Regions from separate parts of the Staphylococcus caprae genome, predicted to be linked through region 3. Evidence: riboswitches for the same ligand, from Rfam matches in the RefSeq annotation. Region 3 holds a riboswitch; each other region holds the start of a gene.
The links. A riboswitch is a leader RNA that binds a small molecule or an ion and turns the genes downstream of it on or off. The one in region 3 is predicted to bind thiamine pyrophosphate.

Region 1 (5,880 bases), 600 kb from region 3:
GTCGTAAGTCATTAGACCTTTATATTTGATTAATTGTAGCATGGATTCTAATAATGAAGTTTTACCTGCACCATTTTTGCCGGTAATAGTTAACCATTCTCCGGCGCCAAATTTAAATTCATCAACGGAAAATAATGTTTTCTTACCACGAATGATTGCGCCATGTTCAAATTTAAATAACGCTTTATTAGACATAGGAGCAAGTGGCACAGGGCGAGGGGCATTATCCCAAGCTTTTGGGTGCCAAACGCCATATTCAGTTAATAAATGTTCATAGTGATTAAGAATATGGTCAGGGGTATCATCTGCAATAATTTGTCCTTCATAATTCATTAGAAGAACGCGATCCACATGTTGCCAGATATGTTTAACTTTATGTTCAACAATTAATACCGTTTGATTGTCCCATAACTCAATTAATTTCTTCCATAAATCTTCAGTCGCTTTGACATCTAACATAGCAGTGGGTTCGTCTAGAAATAATGTTTCAGCTTTTTGCAATATCGTTTCTACAATGGCTAATTTTTGCTTCATACCACCACTTAAATGATTAATATAAGTTTGATCGGTCACTTTTAAATCAACTGATTCAAGCGCGTGTTTAATTTCCTTGTCCATCTCACTGCGAGGGACTTGTCTGTTTTCAAGAACGAAAGCCAGTTCTTCATACACTTTTGGCATACAGAATTGTGTATCAGGATCTTGAAAAATAACACCACTTTGGCGGTCAATTTCTAATTCATCATATTTCATAGGAAGCTCAATCAAATTAGGAACAATGCCGCTAAGTACATTAAGCAACGTGCTTTTACCCGATCCAGATGGACCGAGTAAAAGCACTTTTTCTTTATCATTAATTTTAATATTTAAGTTATCAAATATTTTTCTATCCCCGTTTGGATATTTCAAACGTAAGTTTTTTACTTTTAACAATTAAAAAATCCCCTTATAGGTTGTCGTAGTCATTTTGAGAAGCTGGTCTAAAGAGTTTGGTTACTCCCGTCTTATCGAGTGCTTTAACAATCCAATAAGAAATTAATCCTGTAATCACAATACCACTAATTGCTCGGAACAGAATAAATAGGAATAAGTTCCATCCAGCAACTTCATTTAAATAACCGTAGAAGTAATCGACAGGGAAAGTTGCGATGGCAGTCACAAAACCTGCAAGCATTGCTACTGCTGCTGAGCGTGACTGATATTTAAAGATTGCAAATACGATTTCACACGCTAAACCTTGAAGTAAAGCGTAAATAATCGTTGGTATATCAAATTTACCCATAACGATTGTTTCCCCAGCGCCAGCTGCTAACTCTGCTAATATAGCTATCCCTGGTTTAGGAATAATGAGGTAACACACAACAGCTGCCATAAACCATACGCCGTATGTAAGCTGTTCTAGATGAATACCTGCAACTTGAACAATGTTGTAGAAGAACCACCATAAGTTATAAATGATAGCAAAGACTACAGAAATCAATACTGTTACAAGTATTTCTGATAGTTTTAAACCTTTTGACATTACTTTTCCTCCTAAAAAAACGCACAACCCTCCCTAGGAAAGTTGTGCGTCAGAAAATATATCTAAATGTTTCAAGTTCATTAGATTCTATAGTTAACAACACTTTCCTACGCTAGTATCTAGCTAGATCAGGTTCAAAGGGTTTGAGGATAAACCTCATCTCAGTATAAATACATACACCCCTAGTGCGTTCGTATATTTAATTTAACTTTAATGTATGATTTTTCTAAAGTATTGTCAAGATAGTTTTGTCATTTAAAATATAGTTTAAATATTTTTTAGAATAAAATGAATTGAATCAATAAAAGCGTATAGGTATAGAAATATCATTTAGCAAAATGAATTGCGTTCTTCCATACCCAACTTGCGTTGTTTGCAAAATATTCTTGAAAAAGAAATTCTCCATGTTGAGGCCCACGGGCAAGGAGGGCTATGATAGAAGGAACTTACTATAAGCGCATTCCGACTCAAGCCTGTACGTTTACATGAAAGAGGCTGAGATATGAAATGATATCCCAGCCTCGTAATGATATATTGTTATTAGTCTAACGTATCTTGAACATCTTTTTTGGTTTGTTCTGTATCATTAGATTTTTCTTCGTTTTGTTCTTTTAGCTTTTCTTCTGCTTCTTTTGCTTTTTCAGCTGATTTCTTTTCAAATTCTTCTTTTCCCATAATAATTTCCACCCCTTATATAGGAATTATTGTTTACACATTACATTTACCCCGTTATCCTATTAATAAACCTTTGTAGGTCTCTAGACGTATTTATGGTTAATTTAAAGACAATTAGAAAATCTTCATATATAATAACGTTTGAGGTGAACAGTATGTCTTTTCTTAAGAAACACACCGAGATCATATTTAGCTATATTATCGGTATCGTTTCACTTTTCACAGGTCTCATCATTCTCATAAATCTACCATTAATTAAGCAGTTTAATGGTGATAAAAAAGTTAATACACATGTACATAATGTATGGGAATTTCTTAATGCATTCTTCAGTGAAATTATTAAAGTGATGAGTAGGTTTATAGGTAGTTTCCCAATTATAAGTGCCATTATCATTATTTTATTTGGTATCTTAGTCATGTTATTAGGTCATACTTTATTTAGAACAATTAAATATGACTATGACATTTCTATTTTCTTTTTAGTTGTTGGTATTTTGTATTTCATCATTACATTATTATTAATGACTCAAGTATATGGTTTCTTCGCAATTGTATTTATCATACCGTTCATCGTACATATTGGTTACATTGTTTATAAAGACGAATTAAACAAACATAATCATAAAAATCATTTTATGTGGATTATTGTAACGTATGGTATCAGTTATTTAATTACGCAAATAGCTTTATATGGACGTATTGATTCTAACGAAATTGAATCCATCGATATTTTAAGTGTGAATGCCTTCTTCATTATTATGTGGTTGTTAGGACAAATGTCTATTTGGAATTTCTTATTCTTAAGACGTTCATTACCATTAACGAAAGAAGAACTCGGTGAGGAAGAACCAGAACTTTCTAGAACGAATAAAGGAAATGTATCTAATCAAACTAAAGTTCATTTTAAACAACTACAAGATAAGACAACAGAATATGCACGCAAGACGAGAAGAAGTGTAGATTTAGATAAAATTAGAGCTAAAAGAGATAAATTCAAAGAAAAAGTTAAAAATATTGTCGATATTCAAGAGGATGATATTCCTAATTGGATGAGAAAGCCAAAATGGATTAAACCTATGTATGTTCAGTTGTTATGTGGCGTAGTTATTTTATTCTTTACTTTCTTAGAATTTAATAACCGCAACTCACTGTTCTTATCAGGAGAGTGGGAGTTATCACAAACACAATACGTTGTAGAATGGGTAACGCTTATTTTATTACTCTTCATAGTCATCATCTATATTGCTACGACTTTAACTTACTATCTAAGAGGTAAATTTTATTATTTACAACTCTTTATGGGTAGTATATTGTTCTTTAAATTCTTAACTGAATTTATCAACATCATGATTCACGGTTTATTACTATCAATCTTTATTACGCCTATTTTATTACTCATGTTAATTGCGATTATTGTCGCTTATTCATTACAATTACGTGAGAAGCCGTAAGTGAATGATTGATTAAAGCCATTGTTATTGATATTTCAATGACAGTGGCTTTTTTACGTATTATTAGATTCTATTATTTGTTAAAATGATTTTTGAAATTGAACTTACGATTTTTTGAAAATAAAAGATAGAAACTGAAATAAATAGAAAGAGAGGTTTAATGATGATGAAGATTGCTACTTTAAATAAAGGTAAAGAGACAAAGTATCTCAATCATTATCCGCTAATAGATGAAGATGATATTTATGCGCACGACCATTTAAAAGAAGGAGATTTAGTCAAAATTGTAACTGCGCAACAGCAATATATTGCTACGGGTTATGTAGGACGCCAACACAAAGGGTTAGGTTGGGTATTAAGTTACGATGAGAACGAAGTTATCGACACTAACTTTTTCATTAAGTTATTCGAAAAGGCATTAGAGGAAAGAGAATATTATTTTAATATCGAAGGTACCAATGCATTTAGACTTTTTAATGCTGAAGGAGATGGTGTAGGGGGACTCACTATCGACAATTACGATGGGCATTTATTAATACAATGGTACTCTAAAGGCATTTATAAATTCAGATACAATGTCATAGAAGCGGTGAAGGCAGTCTTTGGTTTTACATCTATTTATGAAAAAATGAGATTTAAAGATACGGAATATACAGGTGGATTTGTAGAAGGTGAGGCGCCTGATTTCCCTATAATTATAGAAGAAAACTTTACGTTTTATAATGTAGATTTAGAAGATGGATTGATGACAGGTATCTTCCTAGATCAAAAGGAAGTACGAAAGAAATTACGTGATCAATTCTCTGAAGATAGAGATGTATTGAACCTATTTAGTTATACGGGTGCCTTTTCAGTGATAGCAGCTCAAAATGCACGATCAACTACTAGCGTTGACTTAGCAAATCGTTCAAGAGGATTAACTGAAGAGAATTTTGGACTCAATGGTATTGATCCTAAATCCGAATATATTTATGTCATGGATACATTTGATTTCTATAATTATGCAGCACGTCATGGTCATCAGTATGAAACAATCGTTATTGATCCTCCTAGTTTTGCTCGAAATAAGAAAAAGACATTTTCAGTGCAAAAAGATTATAATGCACTAATTGAAGGTGCATTAAACATTTTAGCACCAGAAGGATCATTATTATTATGTACAAATTCAAGTGCTTTTCCATTGAAATCCTTTAAAAATGTGATTAAAAAGACATTGGCTGATGCAGGTGTAGAATTTGAAATAAGCGAAGTGATGGGCTTGCCAAAAGATTTCAAAACACATCCACACTATAAACCTTCAAAATATTTAAAAGCAGTATTTATTAATATTAAGCATTAATTTGTCTAAAATGGGTATAACGATTTATTGAGATGAAACTATGAAAGGGTGTAAGAATATGGGTATTAGAAGTAAATTTACTAATGATATTACAAATAAAGTAGGTAATTCACTTTTAAATATTGAAGAAATTAAAGAAAAAAGTAACTTACCCACGACACAAGAGGAGTTAAAACAACGTCGCGAGAAGGCTTTAACACTTGTTAAGAAGAAATCTTTACTTTCTTCTGGTGCGAGCGTTGTACCAATTCCAGGTTTAGACTTTGGTGTAGATATTAAATTAATGAGAGATATTATAGAAGATGTTAATAAAATCTATGGACTAGACCATAAACAAGTGAATTCTCTTGGAGATGACGTTAAAGAAAGAATTATGTCTGCAGCTGCGATTCAAGGAAGTCAATTTGTAGGAAGAAAAGTATCAGAAGCATTATTGAAAGTTGTAATCAAAGATGTTGCTAAACGTGCGGCTGCCAAGCAAACAAGATGGTTCCCAGTGATTGGTCAAGCTGTATCAGCTTCAATCAGTTACTACTTTATGAGTAAGCTTGGTAAAGATCACGTAGAAAAATGTGAAAAAGTTATCAATAACTTGTAGTAAATGATATAATTTTCACTGAAATGTAAATAATGACACTGAAACCGGTTTTAAACGAATTGAATTTAGCAACCGGTTTTGGTAAAGTTATTGTATAAAATCTATGTTAGATTGTAATAATATTGAAGATTCTAACTATACGAAGGAGAATATAATTATGGAACAAAAATCATATGTAATTATCGATGAGACAGGGATTCACGCTCGCCCTGCTACAATGTTAGTTCAAACTGCATCAAAATTTGATTCAGATATTCAATTAGAATATAACGGGAAGAAAGTAAACTTAAAATCA
Region 2 (5,880 bases), 980 kb from region 3:
ATTTGACGTTGTTCTTGAGGCATTGTTTTACTTGAAACATATGCTTGAATAAAGTAAAGAACACCGGCAATAATTGTAATCCAAATATCTGGTTTAGTTAAATTAAACCATAAGAAATGAGGATGTGCAGAAAGACCACTCACAAGTTTATCTTTCAATACGAAGTATAATCCCATAATGATTGGCATTTGAATCAACATAGGTAAACAACCTAGCATGCTCTTCATAGGGTTCATATCATATTTTTTATAAACTTCCATTAATTCTTGGTTTGCGGCCATTTTTTCTTCTTGTGTACGTGCACGTTTAACCTTTTCTTGAATGCCATCAACTTCAGGTTTAGCGACTTTCATTTTTTCACGCATCATGTGACTATTTTTATAGTTTGATAACATGAATGGTAACAAGATTAAACGAATTACTAGAACTAAGATAATAATTGCTAGTCCATAGTCATTATTAAATACATCATTTCCTAACCATTGTAAGAGATGTTTCATTGGTTGAACGAATGTATTAAAGAAGAATCCGTCCTGCTTTTCAGGTTTGGAGTAGTCACACCCAGCTAGAAAAACCATTATCCCTAAAAACAAAGGTAGTAACGCTTTTTTCTTCATTTTTCCACCTCTATTGTAATATTCACATAGGATTCATTTTATCATACTCGTACTGTAGTAGAAAACAAAAAGTGGAAATTTAACTAGATTATTTAAAGTAACTCAGAAAATGCTTAACAGTCTTGTCAATATTATCACTTCTAGAAATAGCAGAAATCACTGAAATACCATCTGCATCAGCTTCAGCTATCGAAGCAACATTTGATTCATTAATGCCTCCGATAGCTACAATAGGAAAGTCATCCAGATATTCTCTCAGTTTTTTAATCATTGATGGCCCTACAGGTTCGCTAGCGTCATCTTTAGAAGGCGTCGCATACATAGGCCCCACACCAATATAATTAACTTGAGATAGATCTGAATGTTGGTACTCATCTAGGTTACCAATACTTAATCCAATGATTTTATTTTCAAATTCTGCGGCAAATGCTTTTACCGCTTCATCGTCTTGTCCCACATGAATACCATCGGCATCAATCTCCTTAGCTAACGCCACATCGTCGTTAACAATAAATGGGACTTGGTATGTTTGGCAAAGTGATTTTAATTTTAAGGCTAGTTGCTTTTTATCCTCGCCTTTTAGAGCAGTAGGGCCTTTTTCTCGAAACTGATACAAAGTGATGCCAGCTTGTAATGCCTCTTCTAACACTTGTTCAATTGTTCTACCTTCAGGTATATCTTGTGTACCACAAATAAAATATACTTGTAATTGTTTTGGATTAAACATTTATGACTGAACCTCTTCTTTATTTACATATTTTTCAAATGTTGCATAATCTAAATTGTATAATTGATCCAATAGCTCAGGTAAGAATGAACCTGGTCCACGTACATGCTTTTCATTTTCAGCAAGTTCTGCTGCGATATTATAAATACTTACCGCTTCAATTAAAGCCTCTATAGATGGTTGCGTATTTCTAAATAAGAAACTAGCGACAACACCACCTAATAGACAGCCCGCCCCAGTAATATTAGCTAATAGAGGTGAGCCATTAGAAAGCTTCACTATCTGTTGATCTTGAACGATGACGTCTTCTTTACCAGTAATGACAACTGCCGCATTCAAACTCTCAGATGCCTTCTTAGCAATATCAATTGGATCAAGCGAATTATCGCTGTCTGTGCCTTTCATAGTCGTTTGCGAATCTATCAGTGTTAAAATTTCAGACGCGTTACCTTTAATCACCGTGACATCTATTTGTTCCAAGAATCGCTTACAAAATTGCTTACGATATGTAGATGCACCTACTGCAACTGGGTCAAAGACAATAGGTGTGCCTTGATCATTAGCAATTTTACCAATACTCATAATATCTTCTTCATTTTCATGAGTAAGCGTTCCAATATTAATTACGAGTGCACTTGCAACTTGATAGAATTCCTCTGCCTCTTCAGGTGCTTCACTCATCGCAGGACTTGCGCCTAAACTAAGTAATCCGTTCGCCGTGAAGTTTTTAACCACATCATTCGTATAACATACGATAAGTGGATTTTCGGAACGTAAACGCTCTAAATTATTCATCATCCAAACCTACTTTCTTTAAAAATGCAAAGTGATTAACAGGACCTCTTCCTTTACCAATTTCTGGTGTGTGCTCAATACTCATGGAAATAAATGCTTTAGCTTTTTTCACTGCTTCGTAAATTGAGCGACCTTTAGCAAGTTCTGCTGTTATTACTGCTGAAAATGTGCACCCTGTTCCGTGCGTGTGTTTCGTATCGAAACGTTTATTTTCAAACGTATACACATCGTCTTTAGTAAATAAGAAGTCTTTCGCATTATTTAAGTCTGCAGAGTGTCCACCTTTAATCACGACACCTTTACTACCAATTTCATTAATAAAAATGTCGCCAGCTTTACGTATGCTTTCTTCATTATCAATCTTTAAACCAGTGATTTCTTCAGCTTCAGGGATATTAGGTGTTACCACATCTGCTAAAGGTAAAAGCGTAGATTGTAAATGTGATTTTGTGTCATCATCCATCAACGAATCTCCACTTTTAGCTAACATCACAGGGTCTATAACATATGGAATGTCAGAATATCTTTCCAAATAAGTTTGAATAAGTTCCATTGTTTCCTTGGTCGCAATCATTCCTGTTTTAATTGCATGAGGTAACTCATCATCAAATACGCTTTCTAATTGTTCTTTCACCCAGCTTGTTTCGAGATTGTGAATATGTTGGACGCCTAGTGTGTTTTGAGCGACGATACTTGTAATCGCTGCCATTCCGTACACACCACATGAATGAAATGATTTTAAATCAGCCATAACACCCGCGCCACCTGTAGGATCTGTTCCTGCGATGGTTAATGCAATTTTAGGTTTATTCATGTTTTTCTCCTCCGAAATTCCATTTTTCATCAATATAAGCCATATTAAAGAAGTTACGTTCATGAATGGTACTTTGTAAGAAATTTTCTTTAATTTCTTCTTTTTGTGCTTTTGTGCATTCTTCTGTTAAACGATCCATTAATTGGTCGAATACTTCTACAAGTGGATCCATTTCAGTACTGTAGAAATCGAACCATTTTGCTGTAATTGAGTCTCTATTGAGGGCTGGATCTTTGATTGCACGTTTTGCTACCACTGCATATACGTATGGACAAGGCGCCATCGCTGCTATTGTATATGCTGCATTTTCATGTGCGTAAGCATTGTAGTACATGTGTTTTATATAATGGTCTCCACTAGGTGGCCAAACCTTTTCTTTAACAATTTCATTGTAAGGTTCATTGATATAGTCTGCTAATACTTCATGTGCTTCAACTTCACCTTCTAGCATAAATTCTATTTGCTCTACTAAAAATTTAACATCCTCCATTGTAGGCACTTTAGGTACAAGTAAAGCGTAAAGATTACTAAATTCCTTCAAATAAGACGCATCTGCTCTTAAGTATTGACGGACTGCCTGTTTAGATAGTGTTCCTGCGAGTAAATCTTGAATAAAACCATCATTATAAATATCTTCAATAATTGGTTGTGCTGCTTCCCTTAATTCTTTTGAAAATGTCATTCGTATGCCTCCTTGGATAATAAAAAAACTACTTTCCAACAATGAAAAGTAGCATGATCAAGGCAAAAAGATGCTTATTTGATTATGACTACTTTCCTACGTTGGTACTAACCAAATCAGGTTATAAGGGTCTGAATCACTTCATCTCAGCCAAACGGCTCCCCTAGTAGTTATATTGATGTATTTCATCTATCACATTATCAAACGAATACCTGTAAATCAATCAAATGGGCTGTAAAACATGAAAAAACCACCTTCTCATTGAGAGAAGATGGTTAATTGGACTCATAAACTTAAATTATGCAGTTACCCATTGGTTAGCGCCTGCAGTGTTGTATAATTTAACTGCTGCAGCATCTTGTACGCTTTCTGGAGCGTTAGCTGGTGATTGACCTTTATATTGACTTGGAGCTACTGAATCCCAAGTTGATTGTAAGAATTGATATTTACCAGCTGCGCCTGAAGATGGGTTGATTGCATGAATGTCGCCACCTGATTCACGTTGAGCAATTTGTTGTAAATGAGAATTTACATTTACTGATGAACCACTTGATGCTTTACTACTTGAAGTGTTGTTAGATGGTGCACTGTAAGAAGTAGTTGCTTTAGCTTGTGGTTGTTGAGTTTGCTCTGTTTGTGGAGCAGCTGTTTGCTCAGGTTGAGCTTGGTTAGATTGTTGTTGTGCACTTACTTGTTCAGCTGAAGTTTGGTTATTTGAAGCTGAAGCTTGTTCGCTTACATCTTGTTGTGGAGTTGCTTGACCAGTTTGTGCATAGTTCCAGCTCCAGTTATTACCGTCTGATTCGAAGTGGTAAGTGAAGCCGTTATAATCGAATGTTACGTTATAAGCACCTTCTTGGATAGGGCTTTCGTTTAATGATTGATCATTTGATTGTGCTTTTTGTGCTAATTCTGCTTTATCTACGTTAGTAGCTTCGCTTGCATGAGCGTCATGACCAGCGTTACCTGCTACTACGCCTAATCCTACTGCTAATGATGATGCAATTAATGTTTTTTTCATTATTAAAAATCCTCCTAAAAGTGATTTGTTTTCTTAACTAATTTACAAATACCACTCTAACATCTGAAAATACGGTGTAGGTTACAGTGAAATAAAAAAAACCGTTACTTTTTTACACTCGAATTACACTAAAAATTAATTATAAATAGAATTAAAATTCTATTCAAAACTGTCATGACAGTTTTGAATTTGTTTCGATTGCAAAATGTATCTGTAATATAAATGAAATCTGTCAGATAATTGTATGTATGTTGTGGCTAAAAATAAGGATTTATAAAAGCGACCTATTCTTTAATATTGGCCGATTAAAGTAGGTCGCTTGAGTATAATTGAAAGAAAAGGATAATTTAAGTTTTATTAAAATAAGATGGAGTTTAGGGGGAGTTAATTATTATATATTGATAGTTTCAAATTCGTCTGAGTGATAAGTGTCTTCGTCAAATTGATTTTGAGAGATAATTTCGTTACTTTTTGTTTTGGGAGACATGAATTTAATCGTTTCTACATATAGTTCGGTTACAAAATGTGTTTGCCCTTCTTTTTCATATTTTCTTGAACGCATTTGTCCAGTTATCCCTACTAAAGTAGCTTGACTGGTATATTTTTCAATATTCGTAGCTGTTTTACCAAATGCCTTACACAGTAAATAGTCGCTCGAAACTTCATTATTTTCGTCTTTGTAATTTCTTTCTGTTGCTACACAAAACGTTGCAACTCTACTATCCTCCTTTTCATATATTTGGGCATCTTTAGTTAACCTACCAACAATTACTATTTTATTTAACATGTGTCACCTCCTTCTTGTAATACATCTTAATTGAGAAGGGATCATTTGGTCAAAGTGACAAATATCCCTAAAACGTTAGCTATTTGTAGTATATTTTTGATATATTTAAAGAAAATAATGATTAAATAAGTACAACACTGCTTGTAATTTAATTTATTGTATATTTTTAAAAAACAAATGGGATGTGAAATAATGAAGACATTTAAGGCAGTACGATTTCAGATTGTAAATGAAAATGGTGGCGTTTCAGAATATGAAATCGAGGATGGCGTTATTATAAATAAAGAAGGAAGTGGCACAGGCTGGCTACTTGAAATCGTTATTTCAAATGAACACTATGAAACATTTCAAACTTATATGAAAGACCAAAAGTTATTAGATATTAGAGTAGTTATAACAAGACCGGCTAATGATCCTGCACTCTTTGATGCCACTGT
Region 3 (5,880 bases):
ATTTTATTAGGAGTGAATTTTGTGTCAGATTATGTTTACGATTTAATGCGAAAGCATCATTCAGTAAGAAAGTTCAAAGAAAGTCCGCTTAGCGATGACGCAGTGAAGAAGATAGTGGAAGCTGGTCAATCAGCATCAACGTCAAGTTATCTTCAAACGTATTCAATCATTGGTATTGATGATCCTAAAATCAAAGAAGATTTAAAAGAAGTTTCTGGTCAACCGTATGTTGTAGATAATGGGTACTTATTTGTATTTGTTTTAGATTATTATCGTCATAGTCTTGTAAATGAAAACGCTGAATCAGATATGAGTATTTCTTTTTCATCAGCAGAAGGCTTGCTAGTCGGCTCTATAGATGTCGCACTTGTTTCTGAAAACATGGCTGTAGCTGCTGAAGATATGGGATATGGCATCGTTTATTTAGGTTCTCTACGTAATGATGTGGCGCGTGTACGTGAAATTTTAGACTTACCTGATTATACCTTCCCTCTATTTGGTATGGCAGTAGGTGAACCTGCTGAGGATGAGAATGGTGCGCCGAAACCAAGATTACCGTTTGAACACATTTTCCATAAAAATAGCTACGACGCAAGTAATGATAAACAACGTCGTGAATTAGAAGCGTATGATCAAATTGTAAGTGACTATTATAAGGAACGTACAAATGGGGAGCGTACTGAAACATGGTCCGAACAAATTGAGCAATTCTTAAGTAGTAAAACACGACCTGATATGTTAGACCAATTGCATAAAGCTGGATTCATCAAAAAATAATTCATAATTGGAAAAAAGCCTATAAATGAACTTTCAAACCCGAATTCATTTATAGGCTATAATTTTAGGATTTTTAACTTATTTTCTGTAGCTTATTCCTATTATTTGGTATATCTACTGAATAACAATTGGTTTGTAAAATATTTTTCTGCATCTATCGTATGCTTGATTTTACCTGTACTTTGTAACCATAATTGTAAGTCATTATAGAAGTCTGAACTCATAGACAAATCATTAGTAAAACATTTAGCTGTTGCTTCAATGGTGTCTTTATTTAATTTATTATTAATATCTGTTTGGGTGTAATCTGCATATATATTGATGGCATCTTCTAAATTATTGTTGATATATTGTATAGCTTTTTGAATGACCTTAATAAACTTTTTGAGTTTCTGGTTGTCTGTTTCTAACTTATCAGGTGTAGTAATAAAAATTAATTGACAAAAGTCTGGGACATTGTAATCTTTTAAAGCAAAATAATCTACATTCAATCCTGCATTTCTCGCTTCAAGTATTTCGAAATTCTCAAAAATGAGTGTAGCTGCATCTGCCTTGTCATTTAACAATGCATCAGTATGATAAAAGCTATTGTTTATAGGGACGATATCTCCTACATTATACATGCCTCCATCAGCTTCAATCATAGTTTTAGCAATTGCTATACCTCCTGATCCAGGAGCACCCGGATATTGAAGACGTTTGCCAATTAAGTCTTTAGGTGATTGAATACCTTTGTCTTTGTTGTACATCACACCGCCATTTGTATGTAGATATCGAGCGAAGCCAACTACATTTTCATTCATCGCTTTATATTCAACAAGATGGATAGGCTCAGTAATCGCGATATCCATTGAACCATTTTCAATTTCTTCTAAAGCATCAAAATGTTGTTCAGGTTCAATCATTTCAATTTCTAAGTTTTGCTCGCTAAACCAACCTTTTTCCATTCCTAAAATTAAAGGCAAATGATCAGGATTTAAGAACCATTCTAAACCGACTACTAATTTTTCCATAAAAAAATTCCTCCAACAAACAAATTTTCGTAAAAAAGTGAATTTGAAAGAAATAAAAAATATATTTCACTTTCCTACGCTGGTACTAACCAACAGGTTCAAGGGTTGAAAGGGTACCTTTCTCTCAGCATGCAACATGCACCCCTAGTGATTTGTTATACCTAACTTCTAACATAGCATAGTTATAAAAACGCGTATATAAATGATGAATTAATCGAAGAAGAGCGTAACAGTTTAAATAGAGTATTAATTTATAATGAAGTATTTGAATCGTTGATTTTCTGGACAAAGACAGTTGTATAGTAGTTGATAACTCAATCTTATTTCTAAAGTTAAATAAAAACGCCACAAACTCCTTAAATAAGAAGCTTGTGAGGCATATGATAGATAATGGAACCATATACTTATTCGTTTAAAATTCATTTTAATAAAAATTAACTAGATGATAATTCTCCGTAATGGTTAGATTCAAATGTGTCTTTATCCCAATTTTTAGTTAAGCGTGCAGTACCTGTTCCGGCTAAAATTGAATCATTCACATTTAATGCGGTACGTCCCATATCAATTAAAGGTTCGATAGAAATAAGTACACCTGCAAGTGCGACAGGTAAGTTTAATGTAGATAATACTAAAATTGATGCAAATGTTGCACCGCCACCTACACCTGCGACACCAAATGAACTAATAATCACTACAGCAATCAGTGTAATGATGAATTGGAAATCGATATGGACATGTGCGACAGGCGCGACCATGATTGCTAGCATAGCTGGGTAGATTCCAGCGCAACCGTTTTGTCCAATTGATAATCCAAATGTTGCAGAGAAGTTAGCAATACCTTCTGGAACACCTAAACGTTGCGTTTGAGTTTGAATATTTAAAGGTAGGGCTCCTGCGCTTGAACGAGAAGTGAATGCAAAGATCAATACTTCTAACGTTTTCTTAACATATCTAACTGGATTAATACCTAATACACTTAAAATGATTAAGTGAATCACATACATCGTTATTAATGCTGCATAAGAAGCGAGTAGGAATTTTCCTAAAGTCCAAATCGCTCCAAAGTCACTTGTGGCAAGTGTAGAAGCCATAATTGCTAAGATGCCATAAGGCGTTAAACGTAAAACGAAAGTGACGATAGCCATTACAATGTCATATACAGCTTCAATACCACGTTTTAATAAATTACCGTGTTCAGGCTGTTTGCGCGCTACACGTAAGTATGCGAAACCAACGAAAGTTGCGAAGATCACAACAGCGATAGTTGAAGTGGTACGTTGACCTGTAAAGTCTAAGAATGGATTGCTTGGTAATAATTCAAGAATTTGTTGTGGCAATGTATTAGCAGTTAAATCTTTAGCTTGCTTACTAATTTCTGAGCCACGTGAATGCTCAGCACTTCCTAAATCGATCGATGAAGCGTCTAGACCGAAAATCAATGCATAGATAATGCCGACAATGGCTGCAATCGCTACGGTTCCAATTAAAAACATAAAAATAAAGGTACCGATTTTCGCAAATTTATCCCCAATTTGGATTTTACTAAATGCTGCTACAATAGATACAAAAATAAGTGGCATGACAATCATTTGTAATAAAGCAACATAACCGTCCCCAATAATGCTAAACCAATCTGAAGTTTGTTTTAATACTTTTGATTCTGCTCCGAAGATAAGATGTAAAGCTATTCCCAAAACGATTCCAATACCTAAAGCGCTAAATACACGTTTAGGGAATGAAATATGCTTCCTAGCCATTATGTTTAACATAATAATGAAAATAATTAACACTACTACGTTAATCATAGTGAAAAGTGCCTCCATATCGTAAACGCTCCTTTGTTGTATAAAATATAGTATTCCGACATATGTAATAAGGATATTACTAGAAAATAACAAATTCAAGATAGTTATAGTGATTTTATGAAATGAAATAACAAAATATTATCTCGGTAAAATTAATGGAAGGCATGCTTGTACACGTGGGTATATGAAATATAGGGAGGGAAAATAGAAATAAAAAAACACTTAAATGAGTAGTTGCATTTTACACATACTCAATTAAGTGTTGAGAAGTTTGTTTCTTGATTATAAGTTAAATAAACGAGCGAAGAACCCTTTTTTCTCTTCTTTAGGTTGATTGTTTGATGATTGAGAATGATCTTCTGTTGTTGTCATGTCTGAGTTAGAAGTTGAATCATTAGAAGTTGAGTTTGATATTTCCGATGTACGAGTTGAAAGGCTACTTGATTGTGAAGTTGAAGTAGTTTCGCTAGTTGATGCTACTGCACTTTCGGAATGAGAATCTGAATCAGAAGTGCTAGGTGCTTCTGAAGTACTTTCTTGTTCACTCTGAGAGTTTGAGTTACTTTCGCTTGATTTGTTATTATTTAGCGATTGTGTTGATTCATTTGATTTATGATTTGTCTTCGCAATTTCATTCGCTTGTTTCTCTTGTGATGACTGTATAGCTTCTTGAGAAGTTTGGATTGATTTTAAAGATTCTGTATTGGCATCAATTTTACTAGTAATTTCTGTTTGTAATTCTTTAAGCTCCTGCTGTTGTTGATGAACTTGATTAATCATTTGACCGAGCATTTGACGTTCTTCACGCATTTTTTGGATTTCGCTACGTAAATCTTCAACTAATTGAGCGACGTTTTGGTCAGTTGGTAATTGACTGTCCTCATCTTTAACGATCACTTGTAAGAAATCTTTCTCTTTTTCTAATTCATCAAATGCTAAGTCGTAACTATTTGTTTGTTTTACTTTATCAGCAATGTCTCTAAATAGTTCGATATCTTCTTCTTTAAAATCAGTAGCCTCACGTCCGCGATATTCAGTTTTACTAAGTTGATATCCACGTTCTTCTAAATGTTGTACAATTTTACGGACTTGTTTTTCACTTAGTTCGACACGTTGTGCAAATTCTTTGGTTAACATTGAAAAAGCCCCTTCATCATTTGGTTTATGTATACCGACGTTTGTCTACGGTCAGTGAAACGTCAGTCTTACTTCATATGATAGTTTACCCCTAATTAATAGTGATTTCAAGTGTTGTTATAAAGGCTTTCTTAAATTCATTTCTTCTAAAAGTGGGTAGATAATATCTCGAGAAATGCCATTTGCGAAGACATACTTAAGAATATAATTAGATTTTACACTTGTCCCGTAAATATCTTTGGTTAATTCAATATTTGCTTTTATAAATAGGTCTACTTTAAAAGGAGATTCATCAAATGTGTAATTCGGATGAATATAATCAATTTCTTCTTGTTTCTCAAAGTTATTTTCGTAAAGAAATTGGCGACGGTGTTCAAGTATTTTGTTAGTTTGTTCATCAACATGATGTGGCTCTTTAGGAACTTCTAACATAATAAAATTGATATTTCTATCATGTATATCATGAGATAAATGATTTAATTGATGTTCCACTTCGTTTAAAGTTAAAGTCATTAATTCATCGTGATTAGGACCGTCTTTGGCTATTAAATAGATAAGGAATGCTGCATTCGTGGTTGCTTCATAATGTGCAGTCGCTAAGCTGACAACTTGATTATTTTCGACGCCTACTACGAATGCGTAATCTTTCTCCGTTTTGTTGTTTTCTAAAGAACGTTTAAAGATTTTGCGATCTTCATCTAAACCAATATCTAATTTCGCGTCGTATAGTTCAAGTGCTTTTTCAAATAAAGGATCATTGGCTGATTGAATTGCTTTAAACTCCATAGCATTACCCCCGTTAATATTTACTATATTATAGGATAATCCTACTATATAATCACTTCTCATGTGTCACATAAATAAAAAAACACCACGATGCATACGCTTCATTACGTAAACATGATGGTGTCTATCATTGAAACTTTAAAATCAATTAAGATTTAGGACCCTTTGATTCAGCAGCATAATGTGTAATGTCGATTTCTTTGTATGCTGCATTGTGATCTTCAACTTCGTCATGGGAAGAATTATCACGATTTGCTACTAGTAATAATTTATTATCTAATATATCTTGTTTGTGTTCTTCAAGTTGTTCTTCAGTTAAGTTGTAACGTGAAAGAACAGCTTCTTCACCATCTTCACCAGTT
Region 4 (5,880 bases), 160 kb from region 3:
TTTATTCCGTCCAGACCAAAATTTCAAACGTATTAATAATTCATTAGCACGTTTAGAAATGCCTGAAGTAGATGAAGAGGCTTTACTAGAAGGATTGAAACAACTTATTGATGTTGAACGTGATTGGGTACCAGAAGGAGAAGGACAATCTTTATACATTCGTCCGTTCGTCTTCGCAACAGAAGGTATACTTGGTGTACGTGCGTCTCAACAATATAAATTATTAATTATCTTATCACCATCCGGTGCTTATTACGGTGGAGACACATTGAAAGCAACAAAAATCTATGTGGAAGATGAATATGTACGTGCCGTTCGTGGTGGTGTAGGATTCGCTAAAGTTGCTGGTAACTATGCTGCTAGCTTACTTGCACAAACCAATGCTAACAAGCTCGGATATGACCAAGTTTTATGGCTAGATGGTGTTGAGCAGAAATATGTTGAAGAAGTGGGTAGCATGAACATCTTCTTCGTTGAAAATGGAAAAGTAGTTACGCCAGCATTAAATGGTAGTATTTTACCAGGTATCACTAGAAAATCAATTATCCAATTAGCTGAAGATTTAGGATATGAAGTTGAAGAACGTAAAGTTTCTATCGAAGAATTATTCAATGCTTACGATAAAGGTGAACTTACAGAAGTATTTGGTTCAGGTACAGCAGCAGTTATTTCACCTGTTGGTACACTTCGCTATGAAGACAGAGAAATTGTTATCAATAACAACGAACCTGGTGAAATTACACAAAAACTTTACGATACTTATACAGGAATCCAAAGTGGCAAATTAGAAGATAAATACGGCTGGAGAGTAGAAGTCCCTAAATATTAATTTGTCTTTTTCAGAAAGAGCTTTCTCATATGAGAGGGCTCTTTTTTAAATACCATCTTTTCAATAACAATCCTCTTTTCTATAATTATCGATGTCTCTATATTACAATAATAAATAAACGTATAAACTAATAAAATCATTTTCAGGAGAGAAGTAAAGATGGAATGGATATTATTTGATAAAGATGGCACGCTCATCGAATTTGATAAAAGTTGGGAGAAAATTGGTGTCCGTCTCGTTGATAAACTATTAGAAACATTTCCGGTTCATGACAAAGAGGTTGCGCATCGTCAACTTGGAATTATCGATGACAAAATTGTTCCTGATTCAGTGATGGGCTCAGGATCTCTAGGAGATATGATTAAATCTTTTAATGATGTGACGGGTCAAGATACAACGGACTGGACAAGAGATACAAGTCAAGAACTTGTTGATACGAGAGTTCCTGAAAATAACTGGATTGAAGGCGTACAAGATGTGATTCAAGAACTTAGAAATGAAGGCTATAAAATTGGTATTGTCACAAGCGATACGAAAAAAGGCGTGAATCAATTTTTAGAGGAAACACAGTCGAAATCATTATTCGATCTCATCATCTCTACAGAAACACATGCTGAAGAGAAACCTAATCCAAAGGTGTTGGCACCCTTATTTGATGCATATGATGTTTCACCAAATCAAGTGGCGATTATAGGTGATACAGCCAACGATATGAAAACGGCAATTAATGCTAAACTAGGTCTAGGCATTGGTGTACTCACTGGGATTGCTAAAAGAGAAGAATTGCATGAAGCGGATGTCATTATTGATAGTGCTAAAGATGTGAAACAAATTTTAGACCAGTACAAAAATGAATCAAATTGATATAGAAAAGCGTGGGAACTTGAATCACTATACTAAACCAAAGTACAACTTTTGGGTACAGTACAGACTCAAGAAAAAGACCACGCTTTTTAAAATATCTTAGTTGCGCTTTAACGTTTTGCTTTATTCTAATCCTAAACGCATACGGAAAGTTTCATCTTGATAAGCACTTCTGAATCGTCCACGTTTTTGTAATTCAGGTACAATCAATTCCACAAAATCTTCTAAACTATAAGGTAAAGAAGGTGGCATAAGATTAAAACCATCAGCGACACCTTCATCTATCCATTTCTCCATGGTATCTACAATTTCTTCGGGTGTACCTATTAGAGTAAGATGGCCACCTCCCGCACTCAAATATCCTAGTAATTCGCGTACAGTAGGTTGCTTGTCTTCAATAATGGCGAGCACGGTTTCATAACGGCCAACGGGACCTTTAAACGCTTCAACAGGTGGTAAGTCTGGCACAGGTTGATCCAGTTCCCAATTTGAACAATCTTGTTGAACGAAAAAGCTCAATTGCTTTAAGGCATCTTCAATAGGTAGGTAACGATCTAATTCTGCTTTTTTAGCCATTGCTTGCTCGTGTGTCTCTGCCACATACGTAACTAAACCAGGAAAAATTTTGATGGCTCTATTTGGGGTTTCACTTTTAGTAATGGCATCAGTCAATTTGTCACGGTAAGCACGTGCTTGTTCAATATTCCAAGAGACAGAATAAACAACATCAGCATATTTTGCGGCTAGTGCGACACCTTCTTTAGAGGCACCGGCCTGCATAGATACTGGTTTTCCTTGAGGACTTTGTGGCGTTGTTAATGGCCCACGCACTTGAAAGTTGTCACCTTTATGATTGAAAGGTTGAATATCGCTAGATTCTAGTATTTTATCGTCCTGTCTGTTAGGAACGAAAGATGAAGTTGACCATGATGTAAATAATTGGTTCATGACTGACGCAAATTCATCCGCTTTTTTATAACGTTCAGATCTTTCTGGTAACTTTTTAAGACTGTGATTTTGAGCTTCTGCATCGGTCATAGATGTGACTAAGTTCCATCCCACTCGACCTTGAGTTATATGATCTAGACTGAGTAATTGTCGTGCTGCTGTAAATGGATTTGAAAAGGTGCTAGAGATTGTGGGTACCAAACCAACATGAGAGGTCACTTGAGCAATTGCGGTTAAATTAATGATAGGATCAAACCAAAACGCAGGCAACGTTGTATCGTCACTTGCATTAAAAGCTTGATTATCTGCAAAAAATACAACATCAAAATTTCCTCTTTCAGCAATTTGAGCCAGATGCTGATAGTACGATATGTCTCCGATTTGTTCTATAAACGAATCATCCATTTGCCATGCTGCTTGATGATGTCCACATCCATAAAGTAAAACACCTATGTTAAGTTCACGTGATTCTTCCAATTATGACACCTCTTTGTCTCTCTATTTTAATAAAGAATGACTTGAAAAATTGAGACATTAATTCATTGTTAATCCGCCATCAACTGTAATATTTTGACCAGTGATGCCACGAGCTTCATCTGATGCCAAATAGACCACCATATTTGCTACATCTTGTGGTGTAGTTACCTTTTTTAAAGGTGTAGTTTGAGCAATTAAATCGAACACTTCAGGTGTCGTGACTGCACTTGCGTTTGTTGTTTTTAATAATCCTCCAGAAACGACATTTGCAGTAATCCCATATTGTCCTAACTCTGCTGCAATGTTACGTGTGAATCCTATCAAGCCAGCCTTTGCAGTAGTATATTCATGATAAGGAACTACAGGGTTTTGATATAAATTTGTGCCGATATTTATAATTCTGCCACCTTGCTGGTTGATAAATTGCGGGATGACACTTTGAGTGACATTGAATGCAGCTTTTAAAGTGCCGTCCAGTTGTTGTTGGTAATCATCCCATGTTAAATCTTTGAAACTTTTTTGTTGATTAGGATCAAATTTAAAGTTAACTAACGCATTATTAATCACAATATCGATCTTTCCAAAGTGTGCTGTAGCTGTTTCAATCATTTGGTTAACTTCATCACGACACGTCACATCTGCTTGAATTGCGATGGCTTTTTCATCACTTATATGTTCAATTAACGCTTCGGCTTTTTCTTTACTCTGCTTGTAATTGACGACGACATTATAACCTTTCTCAATTAATGTTTGAGCGATTTTAGCGCCTAGACCACGACTGCTTCCTGTAACGATTGCTGTTTTTGACATAATAATCCTCCAATAAAATAATTGTAATTAGGTAAAAAAATGCACAACCCTTCCGTAAGAAAAGTTGTGCATCTTAGTGATTAAATATTTAAACAGTTTAATGGTAAGATTGATGTCCACACTTTCCTACGCTAGTTCGAACTAGTTCAGGTTCAAAGGGTTTGGATTGTCTCCATCTCAGTTAAAAAACACCCCTAGTGCAAATAATTAACTTGTAATATTAACGTATATTTAATTTATATGGTTGTCAAACATAGGATGTGAGCTATGTTTCAAGTCGTTTTACGATCTTGTATCTACATTTCGATGTGTCTGTATGATGTGTGCAATTTTCTCAATAATTGGGTCTAATGAATCGAAATCTTCATGAATATCATACTCATTGATATTGACGCGCACGACAGGACACGCATTGAAATTGTTAATCCAATCTTCATAACGTTTAAATAACTTCTTCCAATATTCTGGATCTGTATTGATTTCCATGTCACGACCACGTTGCTTAATACGGTCAATGACCTCGTCATAATCACATTCTAAATAAATCAGTACATCTGGTTTTGGAAAATAAGGTGTCATTACCATAGCATTAAATAATTCTGCGTATGTATGGTAATCTTCCTGACTCATTGTACCTTGTTCTTCGTGCATTTTCGCAAAGATATCAACATCTTCATAGATAGAGCGGTCTTGCACAAACCCGCCACCATATTCAAACATACGTTTTTGTTCCTTGAAACGTTCCGCTAAAAAGTATATTTGTAGGTGAAAACTCCAACGTTCGAAGTCGTGATAAAACTTATCTAAGTAAGGATTATGATCAACATTTTCAAAAGAAGTTTTAAAATTTAATTTGTCAGCAAGTGCTTGCGTTAATGTAGATTTACCTACACCTACAGTACCTGCAATCGTAATCACTGCATTTTGAGGAATGCCAAAATTATTCATCTTTGCTATCTCCAATCATGGGTTTTATTAATTCTAAAATTTCTTTATAATCGTTATCATTTTCCACAAAATCTTTCTCGGTTGTATCAATAAGGATCACGTTTGCGCCTTCCTTTTTTAAAGATTCATAATATGCTTTATAATCTTTTTTCAATGTTAATAAATAATCATCTTCAATCGTATGTTCGAAGTCACGATTACGTTTGGCTATTCTAGATTTCAAAATATCTAAATCTGCATCTAAAAAGATAATCATATTAGGCATTTCAAGATCCTCAGTTAAAATATCATAAATACGGCTGAATTTATCAAATTCTTTCTCATCTAACGTATTGCTCGCAAAAATTTTATTCTTATGTATGTGGTAATCACTTACAACACCTTGATCTAACGCTTCAAGATCTCTAATTTGTTTATATCTATTACACAGAAAGAACATTTCAGTTTGGAAACTCCATTTTTCAATATCGTCATAAAAATCTGAGAGAAATGGATTTTCGTCAACAATTTCTCGTTCTTCATAATAGTTAAGCGTCTGACTGAGCTTGTGTGCAAGTGAGGATTTACCTACACCTATAGGTCCTTCAATTGCAATAAATGGTTTATTCATATTCACTTCTCCAAATGTTAAAATAGACATTGAGTATTGTACCATAAGTGAGGTATTGCAACACATATGAGAACTGATAATGATTACATGCGTTTAGCAATTAAAGAAGCAAGAAAGGCTCAAGAACTAGGGGAAGTTCCAATTGGCGCTGTCATCGTGAAAGATAATCACGTTATTGCTCGCGCTCATAATTTGAGGGAAACATTACAACAACCCACGGCTCACGCTGAACACATTGCTATCGAAAGAGCGTCAGAAGTGATTGGGAGTTGGCGTTTAGAAGATTGCACGTTGTACGTCACTTTGGAACCGTGTGTGATGTGTGCAGGTGCAATTGTGATGAGTCGTATTCCACGCGTCGTTTACGGTGCTATTGATCCTAAAGGTGGCTGTA

Region 1: it holds a riboswitch for thiamine pyrophosphate, as region 3 does, so the genes downstream of both, JMUB898_RS09295 (ECF transporter S component) here and JMUB898_RS12250 (ABC transporter substrate-binding protein) in region 3, are expected to answer to the same signal.
Region 2: it holds a riboswitch for thiamine pyrophosphate, as region 3 does, so the genes downstream of both, tenA (thiaminase II) here and JMUB898_RS12250 (ABC transporter substrate-binding protein) in region 3, are expected to answer to the same signal.
Region 4: it holds a riboswitch for thiamine pyrophosphate, as region 3 does, so the genes downstream of both, JMUB898_RS11460 (3-oxoacyl-ACP reductase) here and JMUB898_RS12250 (ABC transporter substrate-binding protein) in region 3, are expected to answer to the same signal.

Annotation. Positions count from the first base shown of each region.
Region 1 is NZ_AP018587.1:1,929,359-1,935,238, reverse strand. Features, by position in the region: gene JMUB898_RS09300 (ABC transporter ATP-binding protein) at 1-933, opposite strand, end outside; gene JMUB898_RS09295 (ECF transporter S component) at 947-1,522, opposite strand; TPP riboswitch at 1,610-1,716, opposite strand; gene graF (glycopeptide resistance-associated protein GraF) at 2,063-2,197, opposite strand; gene auxA (lipoteichoic acid stability factor AuxA) at 2,353-3,648, shown strand; gene JMUB898_RS09280 (class I SAM-dependent rRNA methyltransferase) at 3,815-4,987, shown strand; gene JMUB898_RS09275 (hypothetical protein) at 5,046-5,585, shown strand; gene JMUB898_RS09270 (phosphocarrier protein HPr) at 5,743-5,880, shown strand, end outside.
Region 2 is NZ_AP018587.1:906,142-912,021, reverse strand. Features, by position in the region: gene yidC (membrane protein insertase YidC) at 1-617, opposite strand, end outside; gene thiE (thiamine phosphate synthase) at 706-1,344, opposite strand; gene thiM (hydroxyethylthiazole kinase) at 1,345-2,139, opposite strand; gene thiD (bifunctional hydroxymethylpyrimidine kinase/phosphomethylpyrimidine kinase) at 2,132-2,953, opposite strand; gene tenA (thiaminase II) at 2,946-3,635, opposite strand; TPP riboswitch at 3,712-3,810, opposite strand; gene JMUB898_RS04270 (transglycosylase family protein) at 3,934-4,656, opposite strand; gene JMUB898_RS04265 (single-stranded DNA-binding protein) at 5,048-5,443, opposite strand; gene JMUB898_RS04260 (YwpF-like family protein) at 5,636-5,880, shown strand, end outside.
Region 3 is NZ_AP018587.1:2,529,576-2,535,455, reverse strand. Features, by position in the region: gene nfsA (oxygen-insensitive NADPH nitroreductase) at 22-777, shown strand; gene JMUB898_RS12250 (ABC transporter substrate-binding protein) at 879-1,790, opposite strand; TPP riboswitch at 1,845-1,946, opposite strand; gene JMUB898_RS12245 (L-cystine transporter) at 2,225-3,613, opposite strand; gene JMUB898_RS12240 (hypothetical protein) at 3,878-4,732, opposite strand; gene JMUB898_RS12235 (hypothetical protein) at 4,850-5,518, opposite strand; gene JMUB898_RS12230 (YflT domain-containing protein) at 5,667-5,880, opposite strand, start outside.
Region 4 is NZ_AP018587.1:2,367,156-2,373,035, reverse strand. Features, by position in the region: gene JMUB898_RS11475 (branched-chain amino acid aminotransferase) at 1-829, shown strand, start outside; gene JMUB898_RS11470 (HAD family hydrolase) at 989-1,693, shown strand; gene JMUB898_RS11465 (LLM class flavin-dependent oxidoreductase) at 1,817-3,118, opposite strand; gene JMUB898_RS11460 (3-oxoacyl-ACP reductase) at 3,176-3,928, opposite strand; TPP riboswitch at 4,035-4,134, opposite strand; gene JMUB898_RS11455 (deoxynucleoside kinase) at 4,211-4,876, opposite strand; gene JMUB898_RS11450 (deoxynucleoside kinase) at 4,869-5,486, opposite strand; gene tadA (tRNA adenosine(34) deaminase TadA) at 5,553-5,880, shown strand, end outside.